DNA from 3 places in the Paenibacillus sp. Soil724D2 genome. Region 2 is predicted to be linked to each of the others. Evidence: riboswitches for the same ligand, from Rfam matches in the RefSeq annotation. Region 2 holds a riboswitch; each other region holds the start of a gene.
The links. Region 2 has a riboswitch for cobalamin ahead of cobJ (precorrin-3B C(17)-methyltransferase). Riboswitches for the same ligand answer to the same signal wherever they lie in the genome.
Positions count from the first base shown of each region.

Region 1: linked by a shared signal. The riboswitch ahead of ASG85_RS12920 ((2Fe-2S) ferredoxin domain-containing protein) and the one ahead of cobJ (precorrin-3B C(17)-methyltransferase) in region 2 are both predicted to bind cobalamin.
Region 3: linked by a shared signal. The riboswitch ahead of ASG85_RS24825 (ABC transporter substrate-binding protein) and the one ahead of cobJ (precorrin-3B C(17)-methyltransferase) in region 2 are both predicted to bind cobalamin.

Region 1 covers NZ_LMRY01000011.1:91,255-95,453, reverse strand. Annotated here, with positions in the region: gene cbiQ (cobalt ECF transporter T component CbiQ) at 1-544, shown strand, start outside; gene ASG85_RS12925 (energy-coupling factor ABC transporter ATP-binding protein) at 541-1,377, shown strand; gene ASG85_RS12920 ((2Fe-2S) ferredoxin domain-containing protein) at 1,886-2,254, opposite strand; cobalamin riboswitch at 2,286-2,489, opposite strand; gene ASG85_RS37810 (hypothetical protein) at 2,619-2,756, opposite strand; gene ASG85_RS36945 (DUF4023 family protein) at 2,925-3,038, opposite strand; gene ASG85_RS12915 (hypothetical protein) at 3,085-3,441, opposite strand; gene asnB (asparagine synthase (glutamine-hydrolyzing)) at 3,620-4,199, shown strand, end outside.
Region 2 covers NZ_LMRY01000058.1:109,927-114,125, reverse strand. Annotated here, with positions in the region: gene ASG85_RS33015 (sirohydrochlorin chelatase) at 1-110, opposite strand, end outside; gene cobJ (precorrin-3B C(17)-methyltransferase) at 129-1,823, opposite strand; cobalamin riboswitch at 1,964-2,165, opposite strand; gene ASG85_RS33005 (hypothetical protein) at 2,208-2,438, opposite strand; gene ASG85_RS33000 (guanylate kinase) at 2,602-3,180, shown strand; gene ASG85_RS32995 (hypothetical protein) at 3,247-3,672, opposite strand; gene ASG85_RS32990 (SRPBCC family protein) at 3,751-4,199, opposite strand, start outside.
Region 3 covers NZ_LMRY01000034.1:139,687-143,885, reverse strand. Annotated here, with positions in the region: gene ASG85_RS24840 (aminotransferase class I/II-fold pyridoxal phosphate-dependent enzyme) at 2-1,207, shown strand; gene ASG85_RS24835 (aspartyl-phosphate phosphatase Spo0E family protein) at 1,276-1,542, shown strand; gene ASG85_RS24830 (hypothetical protein) at 1,604-2,131, shown strand; cobalamin riboswitch at 2,164-2,317, shown strand; gene ASG85_RS24825 (ABC transporter substrate-binding protein) at 2,469-3,482, shown strand; gene ASG85_RS24820 (FecCD family ABC transporter permease) at 3,484-4,199, shown strand, end outside.

The DNA of each region.
Region 1 (4,199 bases), on a different contig from region 2:
AGAAGCCTTGCCTGATATCCATGAGGTGGCGGCCTTTACATTCATGGACTGGAAGTTGTCCGTTTCTTCAACAGCTCTTTTGCTAATTGGCAAATTATTCGTTCGTATCATAGCAAGTCTAAGTTGCGTGTCCTTTATTATGTTCAGCACTCCTTTTTCCGAAATGCTGCAAGTTTTACAAAAAGTTCGTGTTCCCAAGCTAGTTCTGGAAATTATGCTTATTATGTATCGGTTTCTGTTCATCCTATTTGAAATTGCCAATAACATGTATGTGGCTCAGCAATCTAGAGGCGGTCAGACTGGTTTCCAAAATAGACTAAAGGATACAGCCATTATTATTGTTCAAATGTTTATTAAAACGATGCAGCGGTATAAATCATTGTCAAATGGCCTTGTCTCCCGAGGTTTTACGGATGACATTCACATGGCCCCCTACCGAGCTAACCCTGTACCTTTTCGATATAAATTGGAAAGTTATGTAGGACTCACGCTCTTACTGCTGCTCGAAATTTGGCTGCGTTGGAATTGGAGGAGTATCCGATGAGCACGATTCTAGAAACCTTAGAAGTTAGTTTTAGCTATCCCGCTTCTCAGAACATGGCTTTAAACAAATTAAAGCTCCGCATCCCCGAGGGAAAAAAAACAGCTATTTGCGGTCATAACGGTTCTGGCAAATCAACATTATTTCTTCAAGCTATTGGCATTCATTCACCTTCATCAGGCCAAGTTGTATGGAAGAACGAAGCTTTAACTTATACCCGCAAAGAACTCAAGCAATTACGTCAAGACGTTGGACTTGTCTTTCAAGATCCGGAACAGCAGCTCATTCTGAATACTCCTTATGAGGATGTCACCTACGGTCTGCGGAATGCTGCCATTCCTGAGCCTGAGATTAACCGCCGAGCAGAAGCTATATTAAGAACGATGGGGCTCGAGCACTTAGCAAACACACCTATTCACCACTTGAGCCTCGGCCAAAAGAAACGTGTAGCCTTAGCCGGTGTGCTTGTGCTTGAACCTAAGCTGCTACTTCTGGATGAACCAACGGCCTATCTGGATCGCATATCGGAACAACAGCTTGTCGAGGAACTTGACCGTATACATAATCGCGGCATCACGTTAGTCATGGCTACCCATGACATGAACCTTGCCTACTCATGGGCTGATTGGATTCTCGTGATGGATCAAGGACAGTGCGTCATGGAAGGCACGCCAGATGATATATTCAAAGATAGCAAGGCTATTATTGGTCTTGGTCTTGATAGGCCCATGCTGCTAGATCTGTGGGAAGCATTGCCCGAAGCTAGTCGTCAGGGAATCTCGGCACCTAAGAATGTGAGTGATTTTAAGACATTATTACAAAAGGTCTATTTATAACTATCATTAACGAATATAAATAGAGTTAAGAAGAGGCTGTCCCAACTGTGATTAGAGGGATAGCTTCTTTTTGTATACATGCATGCAGCTCGCCGAGCCGATAGAGTCTGAGAAGTCGAAAATCGACTTCTCAGTAGGCCGTCCTGCGCCTCCGCACTGAATAAGCGAGGAAAACGCGCTTATCCTGGAGCACCCGAACGAATAAGCGCGAAAAACGCGCTTTCTGTGAGAGCTCGCCGAGCCGACAGAGTCTGAGAAGTCGAAAATCAACTTCCCGGTAGGCTATCCTGCGCGTCAGCGCTGAATAAGCAAGGAAATGTGCTTATTCTGGAGCACCCGAATAGGTAAGGGGTAGGCTTTGCTTTCCCCTTACCTAAAACATATTAATTCTGACCAAAAAGGACCTCCACCTATTGGCGGAAGTCCTTATGGATACGAACTAAAAGGTAGATATCCCAAAAGGTTATAAACCTTTTGGGATAAGCCCCTTTAAACTTTCATTATCCGGTTATTTATTTTGAACGCGACTAATGCCCTTATTTCCTTTTCCGGTTGGCACAAAGTGTTCCTCAAAGCTATAAATCATATGTTCTTGGAGTGGTTTACCCTCTAGTAAATGCTCTCGAACAAGCCTTCTCCCAGTCTCTGGTGTCATTTCCTTGTACCAAATCCCTTGCGGATACACCGTAACAACACCTGCATCCTGACAGCGGCCATTACATCTAGTCCGAGTGGTATGTATAAGATGCTCCGCTCCGTGCTTCGAAATTTCATCTCGGATGGCTAGCGTTGTTTCGTCTCCTGAATTTTTCAGGCAAGATCCCCCGTTACAGATAAGTACATGATGTTGGACTGTTGAAAGATCCCACGTACTCATAAGAACACCTCCCTATCTCCCGTAGGTATATAACTGTGCTGCTGAAATAGGCAGGTCTCCTGGCTTCAGGATCTTCATCAAACGTCAGCCTTCCCAATCGGTCGATCAGTGGCATAGAGACGTTGACTCCTCTGTTACAGTGGCGGGACCGCGTCGGCTTCTAACCGATCTTCCCTTTTAAGCTTACTCTGCGCTTGGAAAGCGGATTGTAAGCACCTATTTCGTATATGAAATTGTTCGAGCTTATTCAAATCTTTTAAACTCAATCATCATACCTCATAAGTCTATCTATGTACAAGGAAAAAGCCCCAACCAAATGGTAGGGACTTCATCGAAGCTGTATTTACGATTTCAATTCACTCGTTTAAACGGAAGGACGATTCGGTTGGTGATGACCAGGCTCTGTTGAGTCCAGATTGGACTGTATGCGAGAAGATTGCTTCGAATGATCGATTGTGCTCTGTATCCTCTGATCCATACTTTTACTTTTCTTTTTGCTCATGATGGGAATCCTCCTATGAGTTGAAATAATGATCACTTGATTAGTATGGTGAGATACAACCTCAAATATGCTGTATAAAATACCCATAAAGGACGAAGGCAAATGGATAATAAAAGCAAAAGCCTGTAAGGAAATCTCCCTACAGGCTCTTGATGGTGCCATTAGACTTTAGTGCTTCTTGTGCGGCAAATTACTGCCTGGCTGACCGTCACCTTGGGTCCTGAAATTCTTCGCGGCTTTCCTCTGCTTGTCGTGCAGCTTGCTAATGAAATGACTATCCATGAGCATTCGCCTCCTGAAGAAAGAATGGCACTACCTCTTTAGAATGTCACACAAGCTCTAAATTTAAACGCATGGCAAGATTAAGAATCGCGCCTCTTGCTTCTGCATCTGTTTTGACTTTTTCGTACAATTCCTCAAAATTAGTGCGGTTTTGAATAAATTCCGGCTCTGTTTTAATAGCTGTTTGTGTCCAATTAATCAAAACATTCTCCGCTTGGGTAAGTTCGTTGTAAGCACGATGCAAGCCGACACGCTCAATAATTTCTTCCATTTCTGCTTGCCCTACTTCTTTACCTTCTTCTTTTAATTCCGTAATTCGTTTATCCGCTTGGTTACTGATTTGCAAAAAATGTTCTCTTGAAGCCAGATAATCAATTTGTGCTTTAGAGTGTTTCTTTTTCATTGTCATCACCTTTGTCCTTTAGTAAGTAAGAATTGGGTTTATTGTATCAGGCCTGTCAACAAAACACAAAATCCGTCCGGTTGACTGCGCCCATCCACTTCTGGACAGACATTATCTACCTTCCGTTTGCATACCTTTTATCATCATGCTCTCTTTATAAAGAAAGGAAGGAACGTCTATGTGCGGAATAACGGGTTGGATAGATTGGCGGAAAGACTTGACCGGGTACCCGTCCATTCTAGAAAATATGACGGAAACGCTCCATTTGCGTGGACCTGATGCTTCTGGTACATGGATTTCACAGCATTGTGCCCTCGGCCATCGACGTCTTAGTGTAATGGATCCGGAAAACGGCGCTCAGCCCATGGTACGGAAACAAGGAGACTACACGTATACGATCGTATATAATGGCGAACTCTATAACGCCCCTGAACTCAAAAAGGAGCTCGAACTTCGTGGACATCATTTCCGCACGACCTGTGATACAGAGGTGCTGCTCGTTGCCTTTATTGAGTGGGGGAGAGCTTGTGTAGATCGACTGAATGGCATTTTCGCTTTCGCGGCCTGGAATGATCAAGAACAATCCCTTTATTTAGTCAGAGATCGGCTTGGCGTAAAGCCGCTTTTTTATTCTCATCAAAATAGTGTGCTTCTATTCGGCTCTGAGCCGAAAGCCATACTCGCGCACCCCGACTTTCAAGCAGAGGTTGGTGCTGAAGGCTTGGCCGAAATTTTCGCAGTAGGTCCAGCTCGCACAC
Region 2 (4,199 bases):
TCCACAATTTGCTCTTGCATCTTACTCGCAATTTCTGAAACAAAGAGGCGAACTTCCTCATTCCCGCCTTCTTCCCGACTCCCATGACCCACAAATAAAACAGCATTCATCTTTTATTCCTCCTAATTCTAATCGCCGCAAATGGCATTCTCGATGACGAAACCTACCATTTCTTGATGGCGGTAACCTTCAATTTCTTTAACACGCTTGAAATATTTATGAAACCGTTCGTTCGGGTGTCCTTCTTTTTGGTAACGTTCCACGATTCTGCCAACTAATCCAACAAGCTCCTCAGGATCAATTCCTTCTGCAACAGGCTGAGCCGCATGTGCATTTCGACCTACTGTTTTTCCGCCAAGAAATAGATCAAATTTCTCTTTGCGGTAAACAATGCCGATATCTTGCTGAACCGCCCCATAACAAGCCATACCACATCCATTGAACCCAATTTTCAGCTCTTTTGGCACCTCTAGATTACCAATTCGATTATGAATGGCTTCCGCATAAGGAATAGATTCACCTTTTTCCAAATTACAAAAGTCGCATGCTTTAATTTGGGCAACATCACCAATCGGAGATAACAATAATCCAAGCACACTTAGTTCGGAGGTAATCTGCTTAGGGTTATTGGTTTGCACACGAACAATCAATTGATGATGCGGTGAGTACTCAATATCTCCACGATCTCCAACAATCTCGCCTAAAGCACACAGTTGGGCTGCTGTTAACTTTTTATTCGCAATACCTGGGCTTACGGCAAACTCAAAGATCGATTGGGTCGCAGTCAGCTTATTGTCAAATTCAAAAGGCACCACTTCAGTCCCTTTGGATACTAGCTGCAAGGCTTCCATTGCAAGTTGTAAGGAGTTGCTAGGTGACAAATTCGGCGATGATTTCAGCAGGGACGGTTCTTTACTTTCAGTAACCTCATCATCCATGAGTTCATCATCTTCATCGAAGTCCTCCATGGATTCATCCCAATCCTGCTCATCCAATTGTTCCAAAGCCCACGGCTCCGCCTCGGATTTCAACCTTTGATGTGGTTTAAGCGGCTGTGTTTCAGCCCCTAATGTGTATTTCCGCTGATAACCGCGTGGTGTAATCATGAGACCTTCATACAGTTTAGTTGCAGAATTACCAATAATAATGGTTGTTAACATACCAATATCGTGATTCAGCATATCGGCAAGCGTCGTCACAACAACATGCTCGCGATCTCGATAAGCACTTTTGACAATCCCAACAGGTGTTAAAGGAGAACGATGCTTTAGGAGTATGCGCTGAGTCTCAACGATTTGTCTAGTCCGTCTACCGCTTCGCGGATTATAGAGGGCAATAACGAAATCCGCCATCCCCGCTGCCTCGACCCGCTTCGCGATCAGCTCCCAGGGCGTAAGATGATCACTTAAGCTTATAGTGCATGAATCATGCATAATTGGAGCACCTAGCAGAGATCCAGCCGAATGAACAGCTGAAATGCCAGGAATCACTTCCACTTGGACGCCATCCTCACGGGTCCAGCCTTGTTCCATCAATACCTCATAGACAAGACCGGCCATCCCATACACGCCGGCGTCTCCACTGGAAATAACGGCAACTTTCTTACCCTGCTTGGCTTGCCGCACAGCCTCTTGCGCACGACTCACTTCTTCTGTCATACCTGTTCGAACTACTTGCTGTTCAGTTAACAGACCTGCGATAAGATCCACATAGGTGTTATATCCGATGATAACTTCACTTTCCTGAATCGCTTCCCGTGCACGCTTCGTAATATGTTCAAAACTCCCCGGCCCAAAGCCGATAATGAGCAGTTTTCCTGACAATTTGTATCACCCTTTCCCATAATTACACAAACAAAAAAAGCATCCCTAACATAAGTCATGTTAGAAATGCTTGGTAAATTACTACAGTTAATAAAACCAGAAGTAACCGCTCTCTAACACTCCCTAATTCCTCGTAGGGTTATTGTGTTGTTGAATTAGGCAGGTCTCCTGACTTAATCATCCCCTTGCACCTTCCCAGGTTGTTACCCAGTGGCATGTTGCAAGGAGTTACCGTAATAACGGCGATTTTTACAGTGGCGGGTCCGTGCCGGTATTTCACCGGTCTTCCCTTTTAACCATAAATCCGAAAGGATATATGGCACCTAATTCCATTGATATGCAATTACGATCATCCTACCATCTATCGATAGGGTTGTCACGTATTTATTCATAGATGGCCCGGTAGAGTCCTTCCATCAAACTCTGGTAACTGCTTGGATCATAGGTCATTTCGGCAAAAGAAACTTGAATGACCTTGTTGATCGTTTTAACGATAAAAAAACTATCCTCTCCACGCTCCGGGTCAATATAGGTATAACACTCTAAGTGACTGCTTCCGGTTTTTTGACGTAAAAATTCCGTTGCTTCCGCACTCAAATTCGCATATTTAGGCATTGTTAGATTCCTTTCCATTTAAACGACGTGATGCTATCTATTATAGCGTATTTTAACCCTTTGATTCCTATCAAACGAGAAAGTATTTCTTTAATTTTCAGAATTTTCGTACTATAATGAATCTATCAAGATATCGCTTTCATTATATGAAGGAGGAATTGATATGAGCAGTCATGAAACGAATGGATTGGTGTTTGTATTTACTGGCACAAGCGGTTCCGGTCGTAAAACAATTGCCCATCACATTGCCAAAGAACTTGGTTTCTCATCTGTCGTCTCCTACACAACTCGAACACCTAGACCCAAAGAAGTCAACGGGAAAGATTATAATTTCATCTCACGCAAAGTTTTCATCGATTGTGACATTGCAGGTGAATTTTTTCAAACTGCTGAAATTGATGGGAATTTCTATGGGATTAAGAAAGCGGACATCGATGAAGCGCTTCGCAAAGACGGACTTATCTATGTCATTGTGAATCGTTATGCAGCTAACCGTTTCAAGTATACATTTGGAGAAAGAGCAATCCGCTTGTTCATCTATGTCAACAAACAAACGATCATGGAACGCATGCTTGCTCGAAACACGCCAACGGACGTCATAGACCACTACATGAACCACTACATAGAGGAAGTCTCCTACCGCAAAGATTGTGAGCATGTTTTTGAGAATATGAATTTACAAGAAACGATCGACAAAGTAAAGGCAACCATGCTCGCTCACATGCCAACTACAACTAGTTAAATGTGCTAATAACGCCAAGAGACCCGGTGATCGACATCACCGAGTCTCTTTTTTACGATCCTACATTCATTTTAATGGGGCTTTTTTCCTCTTCAAGGCCACAAATCCACCTAACAGTGAAACCGGTACGATGACGACAAAACCAATCAACTCATACCATAATGGAATGCTATGATTCGTTAACATAGAATCAAATCCGATTGCAGCGCCGATGACGCCAATAATGGCTGCATTGAAGTATTCGGCACGCTTCGCAACCTTAGCGGCGATGTATCCGCCAAGAAACGACCAGAACAAACCAACTACCAAAAGCAAGAGTAATAGGCCTACATTCGAATATATAACACTTACATCTTGCTCATCCACCGGGCGATTAGCAAAATATATACCGCCAATTAACGTAGTCGATATCAAAGTCCCTAAGTTATCGACCGCTATACCAAGCAGCACACCCAGAAAATGGAATTTTCGTTCACTTTTTTGTTCAACCATAGATTCTTCTTCTCTCCTGATCACTTCGACCTACCAGCCTTATCCATAATAACATGTGGGAGTCTTACTATCCAGTTCTTACCTAACAGACCTTGTAGACTGGGCTATCTCTTCAGCAATTTTCTTCACATAGTTATTGCGCATTTTAAGAAATTGAGTCATATACTTTGCTAGAAACAAGTGATCAACAATCTTCCCCAATCCTCCAAAAGGCGATGTGTAATCGAACGTGTCTACCATCAATGTACCTTGATCTACAGTAACAAATTCATGTGTATGATGAAATCGCTTGAATGCCCCTTTTACCATTTCATCTACAAAATAATTCGGCTTCTCCATCTCAGTAATCTGGGCAGTCAACTGCTGCTTAATACCTAAATGATAAGCTTCCCAAGTCACTGTTTCTCCATGCTCAATCAATCCCTGAGTCCTGCCTGCTATTGCTCGTTCCTTCGTATGGGAGGTCGATTTCGCATGGATATCTATACTCCTTGCCAAATCAAAACAAACCTCGATAGGTGCATGAA
Region 3 (4,199 bases), on a different contig from region 2:
CATGATCAAGGATGAGATAACGATACAGCAGAATAAGGTAAAATCGATGCAGGACTACCTCGCTCCTGCCGTACGTGAAATGAAGCCTTCAGGTATTCGGAAGTTTTTTGATTTGGTGAGTAACAGCAAGGAAGATATTATTTCGCTTGGTGTAGGGGAACCGGATTTCTCGACGCCTTGGCATGTCCGCGAAGCAGCTGTGCATTCCTTGGAACGCGGTAGAACGAAATACACGCCAAACTCAGGTATACCTGAGCTTCGTGAAGCGATTGCCGATTATCTTCATACGTCCTTTAAAGTGAAATATGAGCCATCGAATGAAGTCCTTGTTACGGTTGGCGGCAGTGAAGCGATTGACTTAGCTCTCCGAGCTTTGATAACGCCGGGCGACGAGATTCTTATACCTGAGCCTTGTTATATTTCGTATTCCCCAATTACGAGCATAAGCGGCGGCGTAGCTGTTGGGATCGAGACCTTCGCAAAGGACCAGTTCAAGCTGACTGAGAAAGCACTTCGCGACGCGATTACGCCACGCTCCAAAATATTAATTCTCTGCTATCCTAGTAATCCAACAGGCGGAATTATGACCTATGAGGATTGGCTTCCGATTGCCAAAGTCATTGAAGAGAACGATCTTATTGTCATTTCCGATGAAATATATGCCGAGCTGACTTATGGTCAGAAGCACGTGAGCTTCGCGGCTATTCCTGGCATGAAAGACCGGACAATTTTGGTTAGCGGGTTCTCCAAAGCTTTTGCCATGACAGGCTGGCGTATGGGATATGCCTGCGGTCACCAGGAGCTGATTTCGGCGATGACCAAAATTCATCAATATACGGTGATGTGCGCACCAGTTATGGGTCAAGTTGCTGCTCACGAGGCGTTGACGAATGGCATGGAAGAGAAAGATCGGATGATCGAGTCCTATAATCAACGCAGACGTTTGATCGTTAAAGGGTTCCGAGATATTGGTCTCGAATGCCATGAGCCGCAAGGCGCTTTCTATGCTTTTCCAAGTATTGTTGCTACAGGATTAACGTCAGAAGAGTTTGCGCAGCGGCTATTATTTGAGTCAAAGGTTGCTGCTGTGCCTGGAGATGTGTTTGGTTTAGGCGGAGAAGGCTTCTTACGTTGTTCCTATGCCTATAGTGTTTCTCAACTAAATGAAGCATTAGAGAGAATTGGGAATTTTATGAGAAAATTGTAATGAATAACGTAAATAAATATGTTCATTATTGATGAAAACTGGTATTCTTGTAGTAAGGAGGGATGAGCATGGCTTTTATGGAATATCAACTATCAACCTATCAAAAACATTTTCAAATTCGAGAACAGGATTTCGGACAAAGTTGGTTAACCAAGCGTGCGAAGAAGCAAAACTCCCTTACCTTATTAGAAGAAGAGATTCATTCTCTGCGACGCAAGTTAGAACAGATGGTTTTTGATGGGAAAGAAATGACATCTGATTCCGTTGTTGAATTGAGCACAATCCTAGACCAAAAAATAAATGAATATATGCATAATGGGAAAAAAAGTCGGTGAAAACCGACTTTTCTCGCGACTATCGATAGATTCAGATAACAAACGGAGGTACGCTCACAACATGAAAGTGAAATGGCTGTTGGTTATGATGGTGGGGCTTATGGTAATGCTTACGGGTTGCGGCGGGCCGAAGCCGGATGTATCTATATTTATTATGGGTTCTAATGGTTTTCCAAGTGAAGCGGGGGACAAGCTGGAGAGTGCTTTGAAATCGAAGGTGGGCGAGGTTCCTACAGTCAAAGTCAATACATCGCCTATATTCTCGTTGGAAAAAATGATTGTGGAACTGGCTGCAGGAGGCAACGGCATCTTCATTCTTGCTGAAGATCAATTCAAATCTTTAAGTAATCAAGCAGGTTTTGTTTCTTTGGATGATACGATCAAACCGGAAGATTATCCAGATGGCGTTATTCAAATAGCTGAAGAGGGCAAGCCAGCTGAAAAGCATCTATATGGTATTCCGCTTGCAGGAAACAAATGGATGAAAGAGCAAGGTTTTGAAGGGAAAGGCTTGGTGGCTTTCATTCCTCAAAATGCTCCGAAGCTGAATGAGTCGAAGCAAGTGCTCAAAGTAATTGCACAAAAGTAACAAGAAGTCTATAATCGACAAATAGATTGATAGTAAAATATGCAGCCATAGGTGCTGGTAAGCTCGTTATGAAGAGGTTGCCACTTAAAAGGGAAGCCGGTTGAAGTCCGGCGCGGTCCCGCCACTGTAATCCAGGCATAGGTTGCCAGGAGAGTCAGGATACCTGCCCATGGTGCCGTTTACGACATCCTTCGAGGAAAAGGATCGCGTTAAATCAGGAAGCAATCGCAGGGTTGCTGATCACCGCGATTTATCGTCCCCTTTGTTCCTTCGAGAACAAAGGGGCTTTTTTGTTAGGGTCAATCGACATAAATTGTTTAGAGAGAGGGTTTACAAGATGAAAAGGAATTCAGTAAAAAAAGCATTTATTCTTACAGTAGCTTTAGTAACAGCAATCAGTCTCGCAGCTTGCGGTAAAAAGGAAACGGAGATCTCTAATCCGTCTAAGCTTGGCGGAGAGGGGACGAAAGCTCCTGCTGCAACGACGACACCAACAACAGCAGCCAAAAAGACGGTCTATCCATTGAAAATAAAGGATGCTACGGGCAAGGAGTTTATATTTGATAAAGCGCCTGAGCGTATTGCATCCGTGTCCCCAGCGGAAACTGAAGCTCTTTTTGCAATTGGGCTAGAGGCTAATATTGTTGGTGTATCTGATTATGATGATTATCCAGAAGCGGCTAAAACAAAACCGAAATTAGGCAGCATAACGAAACCTAACCAAGAAGCGGTGATCGCAGCTAACGCGAATGTTGTATTCACGGGGGTTTCGATGAAACCTGATACGGTAGAAAAGCTGCGTGCTTTAAATATCAACGTGTTTAAAGTGGAGCCCAAAACGGTAGATGATGCCATTGCTGACATACAAACCTTCGGATTGATTACCGATCATCAGGAACAAGCGGAAAAAATTGTCGATAAAATGAAAGCGGACCGTCAAAAGGTTGTTAATGCGGTGAAAGACGTGAAACAAGAGAACAAGAAAAAGGTATACATTGAATTTGCCCCGGGATGGACGGTGGGCAGTGGCGAGTTTATGGATGAATTGATCAAGATTTCTGGCGGTGTTAACGTTGCGGGAGACAAAAGTGGCTGGTATGAAATCAGTGAAGAGAAAATCATTCAACAAAACCCTGGTGTGATTCTGTTCGCCAATGGAGTAGTCGATAGTAAGAGCAAGAAATCACTAGATGAAATTATCCGCACACGAAGCGGTTGGGATGCTATTGATGCCGTGAAGAATAAGCAGGTAGTTGGCCTCGACCAAAACATGCTAAGCCGTCCGGGTCCAAGACTGACCGATGGATTGCTTGAAATGGCGAAAGGCATTTATCCTGAACTGGTGAAATAAAATGAAAAGAAAATTAATGCTATGGGGAGGAGTAGGGGTTATACTCCTTCTTCTTTCTATTGTGGCGAGCTTGTCGCTGGGTACCGCTAATCTACCTGTACTGCAAATCGCCAGTATTCTCGCCAAGCATATCCCTTGGCTGGGAGATCACATCCATGCCAACTGGCCGCAATCGTCGGAACAAATCATCAATAAAGTACGATTTCCCCGTGTTTTACTAGGGATTCTAGTAGGGGCATCCCTCTCAATCGCAGGAGCAGCCTTTCAAGGTGTGCTGCGCAATCCGCTTGCGGATCCTTATGCACTCGGTGTATCCTCGGGGGCTTCTGTAGGAGCTGCGTTTTTAATCTATTTTGGACTGCAAGTGGCGTGGTTTGGGCAATGGTCGATCCCTATTGTTGCCTTCGTAACGGGACTTATTTCTTTATTTCTGGTTCTTAAGCTTGCTCAGATCGAAGGGAAGCTGAAGATGGAGACGCTTATTTTATCTGGCGTGGTCATGCAGGCTTTTCTAGGGGCAATCGTATCCTTCATGGTGTCTATTTCCAATCAAGTCATTAATGAAATTATTTTCTGGCTAATGGGCAGCTTGGCCATGCGAGGCTGGTCATATACATATATCATTGCACCCTATTTAATTATCGGTTTTGTCGTGCTGCTTAGCTATGCAAGGTCGTTAAATTTACTAGCTCTGGGTGAACGTCAGGCGTCACATCT